Regions from separate parts of the Streptomyces desertarenae genome, predicted to be linked through region 2. Evidence: riboswitches for the same ligand, from Rfam matches in the RefSeq annotation. Region 2 holds a riboswitch; each other region holds the start of a gene.

Region 1 (7,574 bases), on a different contig from region 2:
CGCCTCGGTGCTGCCCCTGCTGGCGATGGTGGTGGCCCTGACGGTGTCGGCCTTCGGCGGCTCGGTGCTGGCCGGCGTCACCGCGGGCAGGGCCCACGCCGCGCTGGCCGAGGTGGGCGCCGACGCCCGCGTGGAGGTTCCCGGCGTCTTCCCCGAGGACCTGGAGGAACGCCTCCGCCGCGTCGAGGGGGTGAGCGGCACCAGTGCCGTGCGGATCGAGAACGGCCGGAGCCTGAAGGGCGTCCGGGCCGCCCCCTTCGCGCTGGTCGCCGTGGACCCGGAGACCTACGCGCGTCTGACCGCCCGCACCGGGCTCGACGGCGACGGGCCGTTCCCGGCCGGGGAGCTGGGCCGGGCCGGCGGGGAGGGCGCAGCGGTGCCCGCGGTCGTCTCGCCCGGCCTGGCGGAGGCCCTGGGCGAGGGCGGGGAGGCGGAGGTCGACGCCGTCGTCGGCGACACGCCCGTCCGGGCCGTCGCCGTCCGCGGCCGCACCCCCGCCGTCACCGGGGAGTTCGCGGTGGTGTCGTCCGCCGCCTTCGCCGGGGCGCACCCCGACCGGCGCGGCAGCCACGCGCTGCGCCCCACCACGGTGCTGGTGAGCGGTACCGGGCTGGACGGCCGCGCCCTGCGGGCCGCGGCCGGGGAGGAGGGGGAGGACGTGACGGTGACCGTGCGCGCGGAGCGGGAGGCCGGTTACGAGTCCGGTCCGCTGCAGGACGGCACCCGGCTGGTGCACGCGGCGGCGGTGGCCGCGGGCATCGGCTACGGTGCGCTGGCGCTGCTGCTGTGGCTGCTGCAGTCGGCCCCCGGGCGCCGGACGCTCCTGGCCCGGCTGCGGGCGATGGGGGCGAGCCGGGGCCAGGGCCGCGCCCTGGTGTGGGCCGAGACGCTGCCCCTGGCGGTGCTCGGGGTGGTGGGCGGGGCGGTGGCGGCGCCGGCGACCGTGGCGCTGCTGCGGCCCGGTGTGGACCTGACGCCGCTGGCCTTCACCGCGCAGGTGCGTGCCGCCGGCGAGGAGACCGTGCGGGCGGCGCTGGTGCCCGACGCGGGGTCGCTGGTGTGGCCGTCGCTGCTGCTGCTCGCCCTGACCTGCGTGGTCGCGGCCGTGCAGGCCGGGACGGGCGGCGTGCGTGAGGAGGCAGAACGCTTGAGGACGGGGGAGCGGGAATGAGCGGACCGACGGCGGCCGCGGCGGACGGGACGGCGGCGCGGTCCCGCGGCGGGGCCCGGCCCGGGCGGGAGGCGCTGGTCGTCTGCGACCGGCTGGTGCGCATCTTCACGGCGGACGGCGTCGAGGTGCAGGCGCTCCAGGGCCTCGACCTGGTCGTCGGGCCGGGGGAGCTGACCGCTCTCGTCGGGGCCTCCGGCAGCGGCAAGTCCACCCTGCTGAACATCCTGGCCGGACTGGACACGCCCTCGGCGGGGGCCGCCGAGGTCGCCGGGTTCGACCTGGTGGCGATGGACGCGGCCGCCCGGTTGCGCTACCGGCGCGAGGTGGTGGGGTTCGTCTGGCAGCAGGCGGCGCGCAACCTGCTGCCCTACCTGACGGCCGCGCAGAACGTCTGCCTGCCCATGCAGCTGGCCCGTGACCGGGTGCCGCGGCGGCAGCGGGCCGGACGGGTCCGGGAGCTGCTGGAGCTGCTCGGCGTCGGCCACTGCCACGATCGCCGGCCGGAGCGGATGTCCGGCGGTGAGCAGCAGCGCGTGGCCATCGCCGTGGCGCTGGCCAACTCCCCGGCCCTGCTGCTGGCCGACGAGCCGACCGGCGAGCTGGACTCGCGGTCGGCGGACGAGATCCTCGCGGCCATGCGCACGGTCAACGAGGAGCTGGGCACCACCGTCCTGATCGTCACGCACGACGCGTCGGTCGCCTCGGCCGTCCGCCGCACCGTCGCCATCCGCGACGGGCGGACCTCCTCGGAGGTGCTGCGCCGGGCGGCGGTCGACGAGCACGGCACCGAGGTCGTGGTGGCCCAGGAGTACGTCACGGTCGACCGGGCGGGCCGTCTCCAGTTGCCGGCCGGGTTCGCCGAGAAGCTGGCGATCCGCAACCGGGCCCGCGTCGCCCTGCAGCCGGACCACATCACCGTCCACCGGGACGACTCCCATGCCGGGTAGGCCGGCGAAGCGCAGACCGACGACCGCGGAGGCGGAGGACGACATGCCCGTGAGCAGCGCCGGGACGCCCGCACGGGGCGAGCGGGAGCGGACGGGACCGGAGGCGATGGTCACCGTACGGGGCCTGGTGCGCACCTACGGCGGCGGACCGGCCGCCGTGCACGCCCTGCGCGGGGTGGACCTGGAGGTGCCGCGGGGCGAGCTGGTGGCCGTCCGCGGGCCCTCGGGCGTGGGGAAGACGACGCTGCTGAACCTGGTCGGCGGCCTGGACCGGCCCGACGGCGGGCAGGTCGTGGTGGACGGCACCGACCTGTCCCGGGCCGGTGAGAAGCGGCTGCTGCGGCTCCGGCGCGAGCGGATCGGGTTCGTCTTCCAGAACTTCGGGCTGGTCCCCGTTCTGACCGCGGCGGAGAACGTGGGCGTCCCGCTGAGGCTGCTCCGCACCCCCTGGCGCGAGCGCGAGGAGAGGGTGGGGCACCTGCTCTCCCTGGTCGGACTGGCCGAGCACGCCGCCCAGCGGCCCGGGGAACTCTCCGGCGGCCAGCAGCAGCGGGTGGCGATCGCCCGGGCGCTGGCGAATCGCCCGGCGCTGCTGATCGCGGACGAGCCGACGAGCCAGCTGGACGCGGAGACCCGCCGGGTGGTGACGGACCTGCTGCGCGCCGCGGTGGAGGACGAGGGCGCCACCGCCCTGGTGACCACGCACGACGAGGACCTGCTGGAGCGCGCGGACCGGGTGTTCGAGCTGCGGGACGGCCTGCTGGCCGGGGAGGCGGAGGGGGCCGGGCAGCGGTGAGGACGGTCCCGGGCCCGCCGGACACCGGGGCGGCGGGGCGGTAATCCAGTGAATCGGGCTGTTTTCTCCCGCCTGGGAGATAGAACCGATAGGCGCGCAATGGGGCGATATGAGCGAGCGGCCGCCGAAGGTGTGCCGGGAGTCACACATGCGGCCTCCTCCGCCTTCCCGGAATGGAAGATCGATATTCCCTCCCTTCGGACTGTCCGCCGTGAGCGGGTATCTGACCGCCTTTCGATTCCTCCGGGGTGCCGCGCCCCGGTGAAGATCCTGTGCGCACCGCGGTCGAAATCCACGGCTCGGTGACACATTCGCGGACCGCGGCTTTTCCGTCCCTTGTCTCCGTGAATCGGTTGTGTTTATGTGTCCTCGCCTCCGCTGCATCGCGGGGGTTCCACCGCCGGGACGCCGAATCCTGCCGCCCGGCCGGTGGAGGGAGCGCAGTCGACCGCGGCAGGAGCGGGGAAACCGAGTAAGTGCCGTGACCGCGCGTTTTCCGGCGGTCCGGCTCGGGGTGAAGCCTTGTCTCCGGGTGCCCTTGGGCACCGGGGAGAGGCCGGGCTGCTCCGGCCCGAATCCGACAGCTAACCTCGCAGGCGTGGGAGAGGACTCACACCCATGTCTCGTGGTCGCCACCGCCGTCCGCGCAAGCCCCTGATAACCCGTCAACTCTCCCGCATCTCCCTGGTCGCCGCGGCCGGCGGCGCGGGAATCGCGGCTCCGGTGGTCGCCGCGGGGAGCGCCAACGCGGCCTCCGTCTCCGTGTGGGAGAAGGTCGCCGAGTGCGAGAGCAGCGGCAACTGGTCCGTCAACACCGGGAACGGCTACTACGGCGGGCTGCAGTTCTCGCAGTCCAGCTGGGAGGCCGCCGGCGGCACCCGGTACGCCCAGCGCGCCGACCTGGCCACCAAGGAGCAGCAGATCGCCGCCGCCGAGAAGCTGCTCGAACTCCAGGGCCCGGGGGCCTGGCCCACCTGCGGCCCCGCGGCCGGACTCGGCCGGGACGGCAGCACGCCCGGCAACGACCCCGCCCCGCAGACGGGCTCCGCCGCCCCGGCCGGGAAGAGCGGCGGGAAGGGGAAGACCGCAGCCGCGGACTCCTACACCGTCGTCAGCGGCGACACCCTCCACGGGATCGCCACCGACCACGGCGTCGAGGGCGGCTGGGAGGCCGTCTACGAGGCCAACCGGGAGACCGTGGGCGCCGACCCGCACCTGATCCTCCCCGGTCAGGAGCTCACCCTGCGGACGGACCGGACCGGTGCCGACCGCGCCGACCGCTCGCAGCGCGCGCAGGCGGGCCCCGACGCCCGGCAGACCGCGCAGCAGCCCGCCGAGAGCTACCCGGACAACCTGGACGGCTGGATCCGCGAGGCCCTGGCCATCATGCGGGCCAACGGCATCCCCGGCACCTACGAGGGGATCCACCGCAACATCATGAGGGAGTCGGGCGGCAACCCGAACGCGGTCAACAACTGGGACATCAACGCCCAGCGCGGCACCCCCTCCATCGGCCTGCTCCAGGTCATCAAGCCGACCTTCGACGCCTACCACGTCGCGGGCACGGCCGACAGCCAGTACGACCCGGTGGCCAACATCGTGGCGGCCTGCAACTACGCGGCCGACCGCTACGGCTCGATTGACAACGTCAACGGCCCGTACTGATCCGCACCGACCGGTCCCGGCCGCCCGGTGCCGCCCTCCCGCACGGGGCGGCGCCGGGCGGCCGCGGCCGTCCCGGCCGCGGGGCGGGCCCGCCGGGCGCCCCGGAGGGGCCGGAGGGGCAGGGTCCCTTAGAGGGAGGGCCGGTCACGGGATATCTTGATGTCGAGCAATGTTGCAGACGTGGAGCGGAGCACACGGTGACTGACTCGACCATCATCTACACACACACCGACGAGGCCCCGGCCCTGGCGACCTATTCGTTCCTGCCGGTGATCGAGGCCTACGCCTCCAAGGCCGGTGTCGCCGTGGAGAGCCGTGACATCTCCCTGGCGGGCCGGATCATCGCGCTCTTCCCCGAGTACCTCAAGGAGGAGCAGCGGATCGGTGACGCGCTCTCCGAACTCGGCGAGCTGGCCAGGACCCCCGGCGCGAACATCATCAAGCTGCCCAACATCTCGGCCTCGATCCCGCAGCTGAAGGCCGCGATCGCCGAACTGCAGGAGCAGGGGTACGCCCTGCCGGACTACCCGGACGACCCCAGGACCGACGAGGAGCGCGAGATCCGCGCCCGCTACGACAAGGTCAAGGGCAGCGCCGTCAACCCGGTGCTGCGCGAGGGCAACTCCGACCGCCGCGCCCCCGCCTCGGTGAAGAACTACGCCAAGGCCCACCCGCACCGCATGGGCGCCTGGACCCCCGACTCCAAGACGAACGTCGCGACCATGGGCGTCGACGACTTCCGCTCCACCGAGAAGTCCGCGGTCGTCGGCAAGGACGGCTCGCTGCGCATCGAGCTGGTCGGCGACGACGGCAGCACCACCGTCCTGCGCGAGTCCGTGCCCGTCCTGGCCGGTGAGGTCGTCGACGCCGCCGTCATGCGCGTCGCGGCCCTGCGCGAGTTCCTGAAGAAGCAGGTCGAGCGCGCCAAGGCCGAGGGCGTGCTGTTCTCCGTGCACCTGAAGGCCACCATGATGAAGGTCTCCGACCCGATCATCTTCGGCCACGTGGTGCGCGCCTTCTTCCCGAAGACGTTCGCCGAGTACGGCGAGACCCTCGCCGCGGCCGGCCTGAGCCCCAACGACGGCCTGGGCACCATCTTCAAGGGCCTGGAGGCGCTGCCCGAGGGCGCGAAGATCAAGGAGTCCTTCGAGGCCGAGCTGAACGAGGGCCCGGACCTGGCCATGGTCGACTCCGACCGCGGCATCACCAACCTGCACGTCCCCAGCGACGTCATCGTCGACGCCTCCATGCCGGCGATGATCCGCACCTCCGGCCACATGTGGGGCCCCGACGGCCAGGAGGCCGACACCCTCGCCGTCCTGCCCGACAGCTCCTACGCCGGCATCTACCAGGCCGTCATCGAGGACTGCCGCGCCAACGGCGCCTTCGACCCGGCCACCATGGGCTCGGTGCCCAACGTCGGTCTGATGGCCCAGAAGGCCGAGGAGTACGGCAGCCACGACAAGACCTTCGAGATCCCCACCACCGGCACGGTGCGGGTCACCGACGACGAGGGGAACGTCGTCCTGGAGCAGACGGTCGGCGCCGGCGACATCTTCCGCATGTGCCAGACCAAGGACGCCCCGATCCGCGACTGGGTCAAGCTCGCCGTCACCCGCGCCCGCGCCACCGGCGACCCGGCCGTGTTCTGGCTGGACGAGGGCCGCGCCCACGACGCCAAGCTGATCGAGAAGGTCCGGGCCTACCTGCCCGAGCACGACACCGAGGGCCTCCGGATCGAGATCATGGCGCCGGTGGACGCCATCAAGTTCTCCCTGGAGCGCATCCGCCGCGGCGAGAACACCATCTCCGTCACCGGCAACGTGCTCCGTGACTACCTGACCGACCTCTTCCCGATCCTGGAGCTGGGCACCAGCGCCAAGATGCTCTCGGTCGTCCCGCTGATGAACGGCGGCGGCCTGTTCGAGACCGGCGCCGGCGGCTCCGCGCCCAAGCACGTCCAGCAGCTGGTCAAGGAGAACTACCTGCGCTGGGACAGCCTGGGCGAGTTCCTGGCCCTGGCCGTCAGCTTCGAGCACTTCGCGCAGACCACGGGCAACGCGCGCGCCCAGGTGCTCGCCGACACCCTCGACCGCGCCACGGCCACCTTCCTGAGCGAGGACAAGTCGCCCAGCCGCCGCCTGGGCGGCATCGACAACCGCGGCAGCCACTTCTACCTGGCCCTGTACTGGGCTCGGGAGCTGGCCGAGCAGACCGACGACGCCGAGCTCGCCGCGGCGTTCGCCCCGCTCGCCCGGACGCTGACCGAGAAAGAGCAGAAGATCGTCGAGGAGCTGGCCGCGGTCCAGGGCTCCCCGGCGGACATCGGCGGCTACTACCGCCCCGACCCGGCCAAGGCCTCGGCGGTCATGCGCCCGTCGCGGACCTTCAACGAGGCCATCGCCTCGCTGGCCTGACGGGCCGCCCCTCCCGGGTGCGCTTCCCGCCCCGGCCGGACCCCGGTCCGGCCGGGGCGGTTCCCGTCCGGTCCGCGCCGCCCCGGTGGCCGCGGTCAGCGGTAGGTGAGCAGCGGGCGCCGGTCCCCGGCGAAGTGGGCGTGGTCGTTGAAGGACAGCAGGCTGATGCCGGAGGAGCCCGCGGCGACGGTGGTGATCGCCGCGTTGACCGCCACCCGGTTCAGCGCCACGACGCCGGCGGGCGGCGCGGACAGCAGGGCACCGCACAGGGCCGCCAGCACCCCGCCCGAGGTGACCACGACGGCGTCGCGTCCCGGCCCGAGCTCACCGGCCAGCTCCCGCAGCGCCTCGGAGGGGCCCGCGGCGAACCGCTCCCAGCCGCCGTCGTCCGCGTCGTCCTCCATCCAGGCCTCCAGCGCGCGGTCGAGCAGCGCCTGGAAGCCGCGGTTGCCGGCGGGGACGCCGCCGTCGCCGCCGGGGGCCGCGCCGTAGCGGCCGACGAGGCCGACGTGGTCGTACTCGTTCCAGCGCGGGTCGGTGCGCGGCGCCCCGGCCAGGCCGGCGGCCTTCATCAGGAG
Region 2 (7,574 bases):
TCGAAGGCCCGGTTGACGGCGTAGACGCGGCCGGTGAAACCCGCCTCGCGCAGGCCGGCCAGGACGGTGCGCCCGGCGCCGCGCGGGGCGCGGCCGACCCCGATGACGGCGACCGAGCCGGGGGCCAGCAGCCGCTGCACGGAGCGGGCCTCGGCGCGCTGCTCGCGGGCCCGCATGACGGCCAGGGACTGCTCGGTGGGCTCGATCCCGAAGGTCAGGTGGACCGCGCCGTCCTCGAAGGTGCGCTTCTGGGAGTAGCCCGCGTCCGTGAAGACCTTGACCATCCTGGTGTTGGCGGGCAGCACCTCGGCGACGAAGCGCCGCACACCCCGTTCGCGGGCGCAGGCGGCGATGTGCTCCAGCAGGGCCGATCCGACCCCCCGGCCCTGGTGGTCGTCGCGGACGAGGAAGGCGACCTCGGCCTCGTCGGCGGCCCCGGAGGCGGAGCGGCCGGAGGCGTCGATGCGGTCGTAGCGGACGGTCGCGATGAACTCGTCGCCCACGACGGCCGCCAGCCCCACCCGGTCGACGTAGTCGTGGTGGGTGAAGCGCCGCACGTCGCGCGCGGAGAGGCGGGGGTAGGGCGCGAAGAAGCGGTAGTACTTCGACTGGTCGGAGACCTGCTCGTAGAACCGGACGAGCCGGTCCGCGTCACCGGGGGTGATGGGGCGGATCCGGGCCGTCCCGCCGTCGCGCAGCACCACGTCGGCTTCCCAGTGGGCCGGGTAGGCAGGCTCGGCAGGCTCGCTCGGGGTCCGCATGGGGCCAGCCTAGCCACCGGAGGGCCCGCGGGAGCCGGAGCGGATCCGCGCCGGCCCCGGCCGGGGGGCCGCCTCCTGTGCGAAGCTGGCCGGGACGCCCGGTCCGGCCGGCTTCGGCCCCGTACGGCCCCGTCCGGCCGGTCCGGCCGACCGTACCGACCCGACTCGATCCGAAGGGCACCACCATGGCTGAGCGCCGCGTCACCGTCGGCTGGCCCGAGGGCCTGCACGCCCGTCCCGCCGCGATCTTCGTCCGCGCCGTGGCCGCCACCGGCCTCCCCGTCACCGTGGCCCGCCCCGGCGGCGATCCGGTGAACGCCGCCTCGATGCTGTCGGTCCTCGGGCTGGGCGCCGGGGGCGGCGACGAGGTCGTGCTGGCCTCGGACGCGGAGGGGGCCGGGGACGCCCTGGACCGGCTGGCGAAGCTGGTCCAGGAGGGGCTCGACGAGCTCCCCGGCACCGTCTGAACCGTCCGGCCCCGCCGGGCGGGCACCGGGGCCGGACGCCTCCGGTGCCCGCCCGGATTCACTCCCGCGGAATTCCCCGGGCCGGTCGGCTCACGGCGGCGGAATACGGGATCCGCCCCTCCCGTCGCGTTCCGAATTCACCGGGCGCATTTCCCCGCCCATTCCCCGTTTCTATCCGGATTCTGTTACGCGCCGTCGCGCGCCGTGTTTACCGGGTGTTTCGCGGTCCTCACCGCCGTCCGCCGCCGGCCCCCGCGCGCGGCCACCGGCCGCTGCTCGCGGCGGACGGCGATCGAGCGCTCCACGTGTGCGCCGGCCAGTGCGTGCGCCCGTTCCGCGTCGCCGCGCGCGACCGCGTCGACGACGGCGCCGTGCTCGCGCCACACGGCGACCGCCCGCTCCGGCGGCTCGGCCGCGTAGACCCAGGTGATCTTGCGGCGGAGCTGGGTGAGCAGCGAGGCCAGGGTGGGGCTTCCGGAGGCCTGGGCGAGGGTCTCGTGGTACCAGTCCCCCAGCGCTCCGAGGTCGGAGAACTGGCCGCGCGCCGCGCGCTGCTGCCCCAATCGCACCAGTCCGCGCAACACCCTCAACTGGGCCTCGGTGCGGCGCCGGGCGGCCCGGGCGGTGCCCAGCGGCTCCAGCAGGGCGCGGATGTCGAGCAGGTCGGCGGCCTCCCGCTCGGTGGGGGTGGCGACGCAGGCTCCCGCGTGGCGGCGCGAGGTGACAAAGCCCTCCGACTCCAGGGTCCGCAGGGCCTCGCGCACCGGGACGCGCGAGACGCCGTAGCGCCGGGCGAGGAGTTCCTCGGTCAGGCGCGCGCCGGGCGGGAAGACCCCGGAGACGATGTCGTCGCGGACCGCAGTGCACACCATGTGCGCGGAAATGCGCATGGCAGGACCTCCGACCTCGTCTCCGTTTTCCCGAAGTGCCGCAGGGTGGAACTGTATTGCACCCGCACGGAATTTCCGATGCCCGGCCGGAAAGAGGCGCGAAACACGCGGCCGCGCGGCCCCGGAAGGGACCGCGCGGCCGATTTCCGCCCCGAGGCGCGCGTCACACGTCGACGCCCTTGGAGGCCAGGTAGGAGATGGGGTTGAAGTCCGAGCCGTAGTAGGCGCCGTTGCGGGCCTCGAAGTGCAGGTGCGGGCCGGTGCTGTTGCCGGTCGAACCGACCGCGCCGATCCGCTGGCCGCCGTCGACCTTCTGGCCGGGCGAGACCTTCGTGGCCGACAGGTGGGCGTACTGGGTGTACTTGCCGTCGGCGTGGCGGATGACGATCTGGTTGCCGTATGCGCCGCCCCAGCCGACGGTCACCACGGTGCCGGGGCCCACGGACCGCACGGGGGTGCCGGTGGCAGCCGGGAAGTCGACGCCGCTGTGCTTGCCGGAGGACCAGGAGGAGCCGGCCTGCTTGTAGGTGGTGGTGGTGTCCACGCCCGCGACCGGGTCGACGTAGCCGCCGGCCGCACGGCGCTCGGCGGAGCGCTCGGCGCGCTCGTCGGCGGCCTTGTGCGCGGCGCGCTCGGCGGCGGCCTCCTCGGCCTTCTTCGCCTCGGCCTTCTCGGCCTTCTCGGCCTCGGCGGCCCGGCGCGCGGCGTCGGCGAGGCGCTGCTGGGCCCGGGCCTGGGCCTTGAGCTCGTCGGCGATGGTGTCGCCGGAGGCGGCGGCCTGGACGAACCCCAGGGCGTAGGCGCTCGAACCGCCCTCGGGAGCGGCGATCGCGGGGGTGGCGACGGCGCCGACCACACCGGTGGCGGCCAGGGCGGCGGCACCGGCCAGGCCGACGCGGGTGCGGGTGGCGCGGCCGGCGTTGCGGTGCTTCTCGGTGAGGGCCTCGGTGGCCTCGGTGAGCTTCCCGGTGGCCTGGGTCAGCTTGTCGTTCAGCTTCTCGGCGAGCTGGGCGGTGGCACGGGTGAACGCCATGAGCGGCGTGCTCCTTTCCTTCCGTGTCGCCTACCGGGTTAGCTGACGGGTTCGGAGCAGGAAGGTCTCCTACGGGCGGGCAGGCCCGATTCACCCCAGGTGCCTCGGAAGAGGGCCTCCTTCCGCGTCCCTCGCGGAAGGGTGGGTCCCCGGCTCCCCGTGTCGGGGATTAGGCGATGGCTGCCGTCGGCCGCGGTCCGCGGTCACTTCTGACGGGCAACGAGATCGACGCTAAACGGACAAATTTGAGCGAGCAAGCAAATCGGGGCGTTTGTAGCTCATGCCACAGACCCCTCCCCCTGAATGGCCCCAAAGCGGGCATAACGAAGGCCCTTGGTGTGACAACCACACCAAGGGCCTTCGCCGTTGGGAACGGCCGAGGGCGGCCGGAAACCGCTAGTCCGTGACGACGGTCACCTCTCCGATGCCCAGCTCCCGGACCGGGTCGGCGATCTGTGACGCGTCTCCCACCAGGACCGTCACCAGGCGGTCCGCCGGGAAGGCGGCCACCACCGCGGCCGTGGCCTCCACCGTTCCCGTCTCGGCGAGCCGGGCGTACAGCCGCGCCTGGTAGTCGTCCGGCAGGTGCTGCTCGACCTGGTCGGCCAGGGTGCCCGCGACGGCGGCGGCCGTCTCGTAGCGCAGCGGGGCGACACCCACCAGGTTCTGCACCGCCGTGTCGCGCTCGGCGTCGGTGAGCCCCTCCTCCGCGAGGGTGCGCAGCACCCTCCACAGGTCCTCCAGTGCGGGACCGGTCACATCGGTGGCCACCGAGCCGTTGACGGCCAGCAGGGACGCGCCGGTGCCCTCCGGGGAGGAGCGCAGCACCTGGGCGTAGGCCCGCACGCCGTAGGTGTAGCCCTTCTCCTCGCGCAGCACCCGGTCCAGGCGGGAGGTGAGGGTGCCGCCCAGGCAGTAGGTGCCGAGCACCTGGGCGGGCCAGACGCGGTCGTGGCGGTCCGGGCCGACCCGGCCGACGAGCAGCTGCGTCTGCACCGCTCCGGGCCGGTCCACGATGACCACCCGGCCGGTGTCGTCCGCGGTGATCGGCGGCATGGGGCGGGTGTCGCTCCGGGTGCCCGTCCACTCGCCGAGGGTGTCGGTGAGGGTCTTGTCCAGGTCGATCCCCGTGAAGTCGCCCACGACCACGGCCGTGGCCGTCGCCGGGCGCACGTGCGCCTCGTAGAAGGCCCGCACCGCGGCGGCGTCGATGCGCTCGATCGTCTCCTGGGCGCCCTGGCGGGGCCGGGAGAGCCGGGAGTCGGACGGGAACAGCTCCGCGGAGAGGGCGATGGCCGCCCGGCGGGCGGGGTTGGCCAGCTCGTGCGGGATCTCGTCCAGGCGGTTGCGCACCAGCCGCTCGACCTCGCTCTCCGCGAAGGCCGGGGCGCGCAGCGCATCGGTGAGCAGACCGAGCGCCCTGGTCAGCCGGGAGGCCGGGACCTCCAGGGAGACCCGCAGGCCGGGGTGGTCGGCGTGCGCGTCCAAGGTGGCCCCGCAGCGCTCCAGCTCGGCGGCGAACTCCTCGGCGCTGTGCCGGTCGGTGCCCTCGCTCAGCGCCCGGGCCATGATCGAGGCCACGCCCTCCTGCCGGCGGGGCTCGGCGTCCAGCGGCGCCGCGAGGTTGACCTCGACGGCGACGACCTTCTGACCGGGGCGGTGGCAGCTCAGCACGGTCAGCCCGTTGGGCAGCTCGCCGCGCTCGGGCGCCGGGAACGCCCACGGCCGGGGCTCGCCGCCGCGGGGCCGGGGGTGGAACTCCATCGAGACGCCGTTCTCCGGCTGGCCGACGGCGGGCTGGGTGGCGTCGCTCACTGGGCGGTCTCCTGGTCGTCGCGGGCGGCGGTGTCGGCGGCTTCCGGGGCGGAGGCGGTGTCGGAGACGGTGGCGCCGTCGGCCACCTCGGCGGCGGTGTCCGGCGCGGTCCCCTGCACCGGCTCGTAGACCAGCACCGCGCGGTTGTCGGGGCGCAGCCGGGCGGCGGCCACCTCGCGCACCTCGTCGGCGGTGACCTGGAGCACGCGCTCCACGGCGGTCAGGGCGAGCTGGGGGTCCCCGAAGAGGACGGCGTAGCGGCACAGCTCGTCGGCGCGGCCGCCGACCGTGGCCAGCCGGTCCAGCCACTCGCGCTCCAGCAGGGCCTGGGCGCGCTCCATCTCCTCCTCGGTGGGCCCCTCCGCGGCGAAGCGGGCCAGCTCCTCGTCGACGGCCGCCTCGATGGCGGCGATCTCCGCGTCGCCGGAGGTCTTCACGTCCAGCCAGCCCATCGAGGGCGCGCCCGCCAGCCGCAGCATGCCGAAGCCCGCGGTGACGGCGGTGCGGTCGCGGCGGACGAGGCGGTTGTGGAGGCGGGAGGACTCGCCGCCGCCGAGCACGGTCAGCGCCACGTCGGCCGCGTCGGCCTCCCGGGTGCCGTCGTGCGGCAGCCGGTAGGCGGCCATCAGGGCGCGGGAGGGCACCTCCTCGTGGAGGACCTGCCGGACCTCCTCGCCGATGACGTCCGGCAGGGTGCCGTCGCGCGGCGGGCGCTTGCCGTCGTGGGAGGGGATGGACCCGAAGTACTTCTCGACCCAGGCCAGCGTCCGCTCCGGGTCGATGTCGCCGACGACCGCCAGCACGGCGTTGTTCGGCGCGTAGTAGGTGCGGAAGAAGTCCCGGGCGTCCTCCAGCGTGGCCGCGTCCAGGTCCGCCATGGAGCCGATGGGGGTGTGGTGGTACGGGTGGCCCTCGGGGTAGACCATCGCCGTCAGCCGCTCGAAGGCCGTGCCGTAGGGCACGTTGTCGTACCGCTGGCGGCGCTCGTTCTTCACCACGTCGCGCTGGTTCTCCATGGACTCCTCGTCCAGGGCGGCCAGCAGCGACCCCATGCGGTCGGCCTCCAGCCACAGCGCCAGCTCCAGCTGGTGGGCGGGCATCGTCTCGAAGTAGTTGGTGCGCTCGAAGCTGGTGGTGCCGTTGAGCGAGCCGCCCGCGCCCTGCACCAGCTCGAAGTGGCCGTTCCCCTTCACCTGGGCCGACCCCTGGAACATCAGGTGCTCGAAGAGGTGCGCCAGTCCGGTGCGGCCCTCGACCTCGTGGCGCGAGCCGACGTCGTACCACAGGCACACCGCGGCCACCGGCGTCTGGTGGTCCTCGGAGAGCACCACGCGCAGGCCGTTGGCCAGCCGGTGCTCGGTCGCTGTCAGGCCGCCCGCGGTGGGCGGGGGCGAGGCCGTGTGAGCCATGGGCAGGGAGTCCCTTCGGTCGCGATCGCGGGCCGCGTCCTCACAACGCGTGTGTGGTCACTGTATGCAAGCGACCAGACAAAGCGCGAAGTTCCCGTACGGTTCGGGGCGGGGACCCGGTTGTCAGAGCCGAGGTCCACAATGGGCACCGTCCGTTCGCCGCCCCTCGCACGGGCGCGCGTGCGCAGCGCACGCCCGCACCGGCGCACCCGCAGTGCCCGGGCACCGAACGAAGTACCGACCGCAGCACCGAAGGAGTCGCAGCCGCGATGGCCCGCCGCAGCACGAAGACCCCGCCTCCGGGGGGAGAGTTCGAGGAGCGCATCCTCGACATCGACGTCGTCGACGAGATGCAGGGCTCCTTCCTGGAGTACGCCTACTCGGTGATCTACTCGCGCGCCCTGCCCGACGCGCGCGACGGCCTCAAGCCGGTGCACCGGCGGATCCTGTACCAGATGCACGAGATGGGGCTGCGGCCCGAGCGCCCGTTCGTCAAGTGCGCGCGCGTCGTCGGCGAGGTGATGGGCAAGCTCCACCCGCACGGCGACAGCGCCATCTACGACGCGCTGGTCCGCATGGCGCAGCCCTTCTCGATGCGGCTGCCGCTGGTGGACGGGCACGGCAACTTCGGGTCCCTGGGCAACGACGACCCGCCCGCGGCGATGCGGTACACCGAGTGCCGCTCCGCGCCCGCGGCCGGGCTGATGGTGGAGTCGATCGACGAGGACACCGTCGACTTCGCGCCCAACTACGACGGCAGCGAGTCCGAACCCGCCGTGCTGCCCGCCGCCTATCCGAACCTGCTGGTCAACGGCGCCTCGGGGATCGCGGTCGGCATGGCCACCAACATGCCCCCGCACAACCTGGGCGAGGTCATCGCCGCCGCGCGGCACCTGATCAAGCACCCCGGCGCGGACCTGGAGACGCTGATGCGCTTCGTTCCGGGCCCCGACCTGCCCACCGGCGGCCGGATCGTCGGCCTGGAGGGCATCAGGGACGCCTACGCCAAGGGGCGCGGCACCTTCAAGATCCGCGCCACGGTCTCCGTGGAGAACGTGACCGCGCGGCGCAAGGGCCTGATCGTCACCGAGCTGCCCTTCAACGTCGGTCCGGAGAAGGTCATCTCCAAGATCAAGGACCTGGTCAACGGCAAGAAGGTCCAGGGCATCGCCGACGTCAAGGACCTCACCGACCGCGAG
Region 3 (7,574 bases), on a different contig from region 2:
GTAACTCGTTACCGGCTGACCCCATGAAGAGGTAACGGGCTTCGGAAACCGCAGGCAGAGGGAGAGCACCATGGCCATCAACACGCTCCGGTCCGTCGTCGTACTGGACTGCCCGGAGCCCGGGAAGCTCGCCGACTTCTACGCCCGGATGCTGGGCGGACGGGTGGAGGGCGAGGGCCGCTGGGTGGAGGTGACGTTCGACTCGGGCACCCTGGCGGGCCGGACGCTGGCGTTCCAGGAGGCCGAGGGCCACGTGCCGCCGCGGTGGCCGAGCGCGGAGCGCTCCCAGCAGTTCCACCTCGACCTCTACGTGCCGAGGGAGGAGCTGGACGCGGCCGAGCGCGAGGTGCTGGAGCTCGGGGCGGAACTCCTGGAGGGCGACGACGGCGGCCGGCGTGACTTCCGGGTCTACCGGGACCCGGCGGGCCACCCCTTCTGCCTCTGCACCGGCTGACCCCCGCAGGAGCCCGGGCGGGAGCGGAGCCCGGAGACGGGACGAGGCGGGTGGGGCGTCCGGTACCCGTGGGCACCGGACGCCCCACCCGCCTCTCGCTGCCCCGGGAAGGGGGCCGCCCGGCCCGCGGTGCCGCGGGCCGGGCGGTGCTGCGACGGTCCGGTCCGGCTCAGATGTTGACGCCGTGGGCCCGCAGGTAGGCCAGCGGGTTGATGTCGGAGCCGTAGCCGGGAGCGGTGCGCACCTCGAAGTGCAGGTGCGGACCGGTGCTGTTGCCGGTGGAGCCGACCGCGCCGATCTGCTGGCCGACACCGACCCGCTGGCCGGCGCCGACGGAGATCGAGGACAGGTGGCCGTACTGGCTGTAGCGGCCGTCGTCGTGACGGATGACGACCTGGTTGCCGTACGCACCGCCCCAGCCGGCGGAGACCACGGTGCCGCTGGTGACGGCCTTGACCGGGGTGCCGGTGGCGGCGGGGAAGTCCTCGCCGGTGTGGCCGTTGGACCAGCGGGCGCCGGCAGCCTTGTAGGAGCCGGACGGGGCGGCGTTCACCGGGGCGGTGTAGCCGGTGGAGACGCCGGTGGAACCGCTGTCGCTCCGGTCGGAGCGGTCGGCGCGCTCGGCCGACTGCTGGGCCGGGGCCTCGGCCTTCTTCTCGGCCTTGGGCTCGGCCTTCGGGGCCTGCTCGGCCTCGGGCTCGGCCTTCGGGGCCTGCTCGGGCTTGGCGGCGGCCTTCTTCTGGGTGGCGGCGCCGCCCAGGGTCAGCTCCTGGCCCGGGAAGATCAGGTCGGGGTCGCCGCCGATGACCTGGCGGTTGTCCTCGTAGATCCGCTGCCAGCCGCCGTCGACGTCCTGAGCGGCAGCGATCTTGAAGAGGGTGTCGCCGCTGACGACCTCGTAGGAGGCGCCCCGGTCCGCCGGCTTCGGCGCGGCCTTCTTCTCAGCCTTCTCAGCCTTCTCGGCCTTCTCGGCCTTGGGCTCGGCCTTCTCGGCGCGCTCACCGCGGTCCGCGCGCTGCGGCGCGGCCTGCTCGCGCTGCTCGGTCGGGTTGCTCTCGCCGTCGGGGGAGACGGCGGGGGCCGGACCGCCCTTGGTCAGGCCGGCCTTGACCGAGCAGACCGGCCAGGCGCCCGGGCCCTGGCCCGCCAGCACCTTCTCGGCGATGGCTATCTGCTGGTCCTTGGTGGCGAGGTCGGCACGCGGCGCGTACTCGGTGCCGCCGAAGGCGGCCCAGGTGCTCTGCGTGAACTGCAGGCCGCCGTAGAAGCCGTTGCCGGTGTTGATGCTCCAGTTGCCCGTGCTCTCGCACTGGGCGACCTTCTCCCAGGTGTCGACGGAGGCGGCGTTGGCTCCGCCGGCGGCGACCAGGGGAAGGGCCATGCCGGCGCCGCCCACGGAGATGGCCAGGGACAGGCGGGTGAGGCGGCTGTTACGGATACGACGGTGACGTCCGCGTGCGGACATAGGTGTGCTCCTCTCCTACGCCTGCGAGGTGAGCTGTCGGGTTCGGGCTGGAGTTGCCCGGCCATGTGCGGCCGCGGCGCTGGGCCGCGGCATGGCTTCACCCCAAGCCGTCCCGCACGGATCCGGGACGGCGACTTACCTTGGGTCCCCCGCTCCTGTCATCGGGTGGTGTGGATGGTCCAGCCCGCCGCCGTTGACAGGATTCGGCGTTCGACAGCGGGCCGCCGCACATTCGTACGGCGCGGCCAGAACGGTAAACACATCGTTTCCGCCGCAACAAGCCGATGGGTCACATGACGTCCGTTTCGGATGCTTTGATGATCGCCGGTCCGTCACCCACCGCGACGCCACCGTGCCGCTGAGTGCTTTTCTCCGCTTCCGGCGCTCCGTCACGCACGCCCCTGAACAGGATCGATGACGCGAACGCACCTCGACCCGCACGCAGAGCGACGGAACGGGAAAGCCGCCCCGTGAAGTGCATCACGAGACGGCCTCCGTCTCAGCCGTCGAGCTGCTCGAGGGTGGCGGTGGACGGGCCGCGGCGGCCCTGTTCGCCGCGGGCGACGTCCTCGGCGTCGCGGAGCACCCGTACCGCGTTCTTCCAGGTGAGCCTGGCGAGGTCGGCCTCGGACCAGTGGCGGTCGAGCAACTCCGCCACCAGATGGGGATATCCGGACACATCACTCAGATCGGACGGGGTGAAGGCCGTTCCGTCGAAGTCGCCGCCGATGCCGACGTGGTCGATGCCGGCGACCTCGCGCATGTGGTCCAGGTGGTCGGCGACCGTGGCGGCCGTGGCCTCGGGGCGCGGGTTGGCCTCCTCGAAGGCGCGCTGGACCGCGAGCCCCCGCTCGGTGCCGTCCAGCGGGTGCAGGCCGTGGGCGCGCATGTTCTCGTCGGCTGCCGCGGTCCAGGCGACGGCCTCCGGCAGGACGAACTTGGGCACGAACGTGACCATCGCCACACCGCCGTTGGCCGCGAGGGCCTCCAGCACGTCGTCGGGGACGTTGCGCGGGTGGTCGCACACGGCGCGGGCCGAGGAGTGCGAGAAGAGCACGGGCGCCGTGGAGACCCGCAGCGCGTCGCGCATGGTGGCCGGTGCCGTGTGGGAGAGGTCCACCAGCATCCCCAGCCGGTTCATCTCCCGCACGACCTCCTCGCCGAAGCGGGTCAGCCCGCCGTGGCGGGGGGCGTCGGTGGCCGAGTCCGCCCAGTCGATGGTGTCGTTGTGGGTGAGCGTCATGTAGCGCACGCCCAGCCGGTACAGGGCGCGCAGCGTGGCCAGGGAGTTGTTGATCGAGTGGCCGCCCTCGGCGCCCATCAGCGAGGCGATGCGGCCCTCGGCCCGCGCCGCCTCCATGTCGTCGGCGGTGAAGGCGAGCCGCAGGTCGTCCGGGTACCGGTCGGCCAGCCGCCGCACCACGTCGATCTGCTCCAGGCAGGCGCTGACGGCGGCGTCCCCGGTCAGGTCCGTGCGCACGTAGACGGACCAGAACTGCGCCCCCACCCCGCCGGCGCGCAGCCGCGGGATGTCGGTGTGCAGGTGGGCCGACTGGTCGGCCCCGATGTCCCGGCGGTCCAGGTCGTAGGCGACCTGCTCGCGCAGCGCCCACGGCAGGTCGTTGTGGCCGTCGGCGACGGGGTGGACGGCCAGCAACTCCCGGGCCCGCTCCAGCAGTTCCGCTGCGGGGGCCACCTCACTTGCTCCCGAAGCCGAACCCCGCGCCGCCCGCGGCCACCTTGGCCCGCAGCCGCCGGCCCTTGTCCTGCGCCTGCTCCCGCAGCTCCGCCTGGAAGCCCTCCATCCGCTCCCGCAGCGCCTCGTCGTGGGCCGCCAGGATGCGGACCGCGAGCAGCCCGGCGTTGCGGGCGCCGCCGACCGAGACCGTGGCGACCGGCACCCCGGCGGGCATCTGCACGATGGACAGCAGGGAGTCCATCCCGTCCAGGTGGCGCAGCGGGACCGGCACGCCGATCACCGGCAGCGGGGTGACGGAGGCGAGCATGCCCGGCAGGTGGGCCGCCCCTCCCGCGCCCGCGATGACCGCCTTCAGGCCGCGGCCGGCGGCGCGGTCGCCGTAGTCGATCATCTCGTGCGGCATCCGGTGCGCGGAGACCACGTCGACCTCGTAGGGGACCTCGAACTCGTCCAGGGCCTCGGCCGCGGCCTCCATGACGGGCCAGTCGGAGTCGGAGCCCATGACGATGCCCACGACGGGGGCGGAGGCGGAGCTGGGGGCGTTGCTCATTCGGTGATGGTCCCTCGCAGATAGGCGGCGGCGTGGGCGGCGCGCTCGCGGACGTCCGCCAGATCGTCGCCGTAGGTGGTGACGTGGCCCACCTTGCGGCCGGGCTTCACGTCCTTTCCGTACATGTGGATCTTCAACCGCGGGTCGCGGGCCATGCAGTGCAGGTACCCCTGGTACATGTCGGGGTAGTCGCCGCCGAGCACGTTGGCCATCACCGTCCACGGCGCGCGGGGGCGCGGGTCGCCGAGGGGAAGGTCCAAAACGGCCCGCAGGTGGTTGGCGAACTGGGACGTCACCGCGCCGTCCTGGGTCCAGTGGCCGCTGTTGTGGGGCCGCATGGCCAGCTCGTTGACGAGGATGCGGCCGTCGCGGGTCTCGAACAGCTCGACCGCCAGGTGGCCGACGACGCCCAGCTCCCTCGCGACCGTCAGCGCCATCTCCTGGGCGCGGGCGGACAGCTCCGGCGACAGGTCGGGGGCCGGGGCGATCACCGTGTCGCACACCCCGTCCACCTGGATGGACTCCACCACCGGGTACGCCACGGCCTGCCCGTGCGGGGAGCGCACCACGTTGGCGGCCAGCTCGCGGACGAAGTCGACCTTCTCCTCGGCCAGCACCGGCACACCGGCGCGGAAGGGCTCGGCGGCCTCCTCCTCGGAGCGCACCACCCACACGCCCTTGCCGTCGTAGCCGCCGCGGACGGTCTTGAGGACGACGGGCCAGCCGCCGGTGCCGTCCGCGGACCCCTCCCGCGCGAACCGGGCCGCGTCGGCCGGGTCGGCCACGATGCGGTGGCGGGGGCAGGGCACGCCGATCGAGGTCAGTTTCTCGCGCATCACCCCCTTGTCCTGGGCGTGCACCAGCGCCTCGGCCCCGGGCCGCACCGGGATGCCCTCCGCCTCCAGGGCGCGGAGGTGCTCGGTCGGAACATGTTCGTGGTCGAAGGTGATCACGTCGCAGCCCCGGGCGAAGTCACGCAGCGTCTCCAGGTCGCGGTAGTCGCCGACGACCACGTCGCGCACGACCTGCGCCGCGGAGTCCTGCGGGGTGTCGCTGAGCAGCCTGAACCTGACGCCGAGCGGGATGCCCGCCTCGTGGGTCATCCGCGCGAGCTGACCACCGCCGACCATGCCGATCACAGGAAATGTCACATCCGTAGCCTATCCGCCGTCCGACGGGTACCCCGTACGGCGCAGGGCCGTGGATAGCATGGCGGGCCGGGGGTGCGGCGGCGTTCCCCGGGGCCCGCGAGAGAGCCGAGAGAACGGGGCAGTGGACCACTATGGGTGAACGGCACGCACTGCGCTCCCGGTTGCTGAGGCTGCGGCGCGAGGTGGCCAGGTTCGGCACGGTGGGGGCCCTCGGCTTCCTGGTGAACGTCGCGGTCTTCAACCTCTGCATCCACGGGCTGGGACTGGCCCCGGTGCGGTCGGGGGTGATAGCCACCGCGGTCGCCATCGCGACGAACTACCTGGGCAACCGCTACTGGACCTACCGGCACGCCGACAAGAACCGGGTGCGCCGGGAGGCCGGGCTGTTCCTGCTCTTCAGCGGCATCGGCCTGGTGATCGAGAACGGCGCGCTGGCGGTCTCCCACTACGGCCTGGGCCTCACCTCGCCGCTGGCCGACAACATCGCCAAGAACGTCGTCGGCCTGGGGGTCGCCACGGTGTTCCGCTTCTGGTCCTACCGCACCTGGGTCTTCCGCGGCGAGCACGCCGGCGGCCGGGCCGGGCGTGCCGCGTCAGCCCCCGGCGGGCTCCTCGGCCGCCTCCCGGCTGAGGAACAGCGCGAAGACCGGCGGGTACTGCTGAAGTAGCTCCAGCCGCCCGCCGTCGGCCTCCGCCAGGTCGCGGGCGACGGCCAGTCCCAGGCCCGTGGAGTTGCGCCCGCTGACGGTGCGCTCGAAGACCCGCGAGCCCAGCGCCGGGTCCACGCCCGGCCCCTCGTCCGTCACCTCGACCACCACCTGGTTGCCGGCGATGCGGGTGCGCAGGGCGACGGCGCCGTCACCGTGCATCAGGGCGTTCTCGACGAGCGTGGCCAGCACCTGCGCCACCGCGCCCGGGGTGCCCACCGCGCGCAGCCCCTCCCGGCCGGAGCGGACGATGGCACGGCCCGCCTTGCGGTACGCCGGGCGCCACTCCTCGATCTGCTGCTTGACCACCTCGTCCAGGTCGAAGCCGACGGCCGAGCCCGAGCGGGGGTCGCGCGCGTTGGTCAGCAGCCGCTGCACCACGTCGGTCAGCCGCTCCACCTGGGCCAGCCCGATCATCGCCTCCTCGCGGATGGTGGCGAGGGCGGTCTTGTCGGTGGTGGGCGAGGCGTCGGCGTCGTCGGCGGCCGTGACGATCTCCTCCAGCCGCATCGACAGCGCGGTCAGCGGGGTGCGCAGCTGGTGGGAGGCGTCGGCGGCCAGCCGGCGCTCGGCGGTGAGCATCCGGGCGATCCGCTCGGCGCTGGCGTCCAGGACGTCCGCCACCCGGTCCAGCTCGGGCACCCCGTAGCGGCGGTGGCGGGGGCGCGGGTCGCCGGAGCCGAGCCGCTCGGCGGTCTCGGCCAGGTCCGTGAGGGGGGCGGCGACGCGACGGGCCTGCCCCACGGCCAGCAGGACGGCCGCTATCACCGCCAGCAGCGCCACCGCCAGGATGATCAGCAGGGTGCGGCCGACCTCCTCCCGGACGGTGCCGCTGTCCTGCCGGACGGTGACGGTCACGCCGCCCGGCCCGGACGAGGCGCGCCCCTCGATGGCGTCCCGGGGCCGGTCACCCAGCTCGATCGGCGCACGGCCGGGCAGCTCGATGCGGACGTAGCGGTCCTCGGGGACGTGGGAGCGCATCGCCTCGGCCGTCACGCCCTCCTCGGCCACGACGCGGCTCTCGACGACCGAGACCAGCCGCGCGGCGTCGGAGCGGACGCTCTCCTCCGCGCTGCCCTCGATGGTGCGGAACTCGATGATGACCAGGGACACCCCGAAGACGGCGATCACGACGAGGACCACGGCCAGCGTGGAGTTGATCAGGCGTCTGCGCACGGCCGGGTCAGCCCTTCCGGGTCCTCGGTGGGCCCCTCGGTGGTTCTTCGGTGGTGGCCGGGGCGCCCCGCGGTGCCCCGGGGGCGCCCGTTCGGTCCGGGCGGGCCGGCCCCCTTCCGGGTCAGTCCTTCTCGAAGCGGAAGCCGACGCCCCGTACCGTGGCGATGTAGCGGGGATTGGCCGCGTCGTCGCCGAGCTTCTTGCGCAGCCACGAGATGTGCATGTCCAAGGTCTTGGTCGACGACCACCAGGTGGTGTCCCAGACCTCGCGCATGAGCTGGTCGCGGGTGACGACGCGGCCCGCGTCGCGCACCAGCACCCGCAGCAGGTCGAACTCCTTCGCGGTGAGCTGGAGCTCCTCGTCCCCCATCC

What was found. Region 2 has a riboswitch for cyclic di-AMP ahead of ACFSJS_RS21350 (M23 family metallopeptidase). Riboswitches for the same ligand answer to the same signal wherever they lie in the genome.
Region 1: it holds a riboswitch for cyclic di-AMP, as region 2 does, so the genes downstream of both, ACFSJS_RS08295 (transglycosylase family protein) here and ACFSJS_RS21350 (M23 family metallopeptidase) in region 2, are expected to answer to the same signal.
Region 3: it holds a riboswitch for cyclic di-AMP, as region 2 does, so the genes downstream of both, ACFSJS_RS23555 (transglycosylase family protein) here and ACFSJS_RS21350 (M23 family metallopeptidase) in region 2, are expected to answer to the same signal.

What each region holds. Positions count from the first base shown of each region.
Region 1 is NZ_JBHUFU010000004.1:54,840-62,413, reverse strand. Features, by position in the region: gene ACFSJS_RS08310 (thioesterase domain-containing protein) at 1-1,171, shown strand, start outside; gene ACFSJS_RS08305 (ABC transporter ATP-binding protein) at 1,168-2,118, shown strand; gene ACFSJS_RS08300 (ABC transporter ATP-binding protein) at 2,162-2,914, shown strand; cyclic di-AMP (ydaO/yuaA leader) riboswitch at 3,321-3,521, shown strand; gene ACFSJS_RS08295 (transglycosylase family protein) at 3,533-4,579, shown strand; gene ACFSJS_RS08290 (NADP-dependent isocitrate dehydrogenase) at 4,777-6,996, shown strand; gene ACFSJS_RS08285 (histidine phosphatase family protein) at 7,092-7,574, opposite strand, start outside.
Region 2 is NZ_JBHUFU010000013.1:130,124-137,697, forward strand. Features, by position in the region: gene ACFSJS_RS21335 (bifunctional acetate--CoA ligase family protein/GNAT family N-acetyltransferase) at 1-761, opposite strand, end outside; gene ACFSJS_RS21340 (HPr family phosphocarrier protein) at 947-1,228, shown strand; gene ACFSJS_RS21345 (GntR family transcriptional regulator) at 1,414-2,118, opposite strand; gene ACFSJS_RS21350 (M23 family metallopeptidase) at 2,282-3,151, opposite strand; cyclic di-AMP (ydaO/yuaA leader) riboswitch at 3,164-3,337, opposite strand; gene ACFSJS_RS21355 (M16 family metallopeptidase) at 3,548-4,915, opposite strand; gene ACFSJS_RS21360 (M16 family metallopeptidase) at 4,963-6,375, opposite strand; gene ACFSJS_RS21365 (DNA gyrase/topoisomerase IV subunit A) at 6,645-7,574, shown strand, end outside.
Region 3 is NZ_JBHUFU010000017.1:43,429-51,002, forward strand. Features, by position in the region: gene ACFSJS_RS23550 (VOC family protein) at 71-454, shown strand; gene ACFSJS_RS23555 (transglycosylase family protein) at 624-1,919, opposite strand; cyclic di-AMP (ydaO/yuaA leader) riboswitch at 1,923-2,100, opposite strand; gene ACFSJS_RS23560 (dipeptidase) at 2,419-3,615, opposite strand; gene purE (5-(carboxyamino)imidazole ribonucleotide mutase) at 3,617-4,168, opposite strand; gene ACFSJS_RS23570 (5-(carboxyamino)imidazole ribonucleotide synthase) at 4,165-5,319, opposite strand; gene ACFSJS_RS23575 (GtrA family protein) at 5,451-5,987, shown strand; gene ACFSJS_RS23580 (ATP-binding protein) at 5,913-7,202, opposite strand; gene ACFSJS_RS23585 (response regulator transcription factor) at 7,324-7,574, opposite strand, start outside.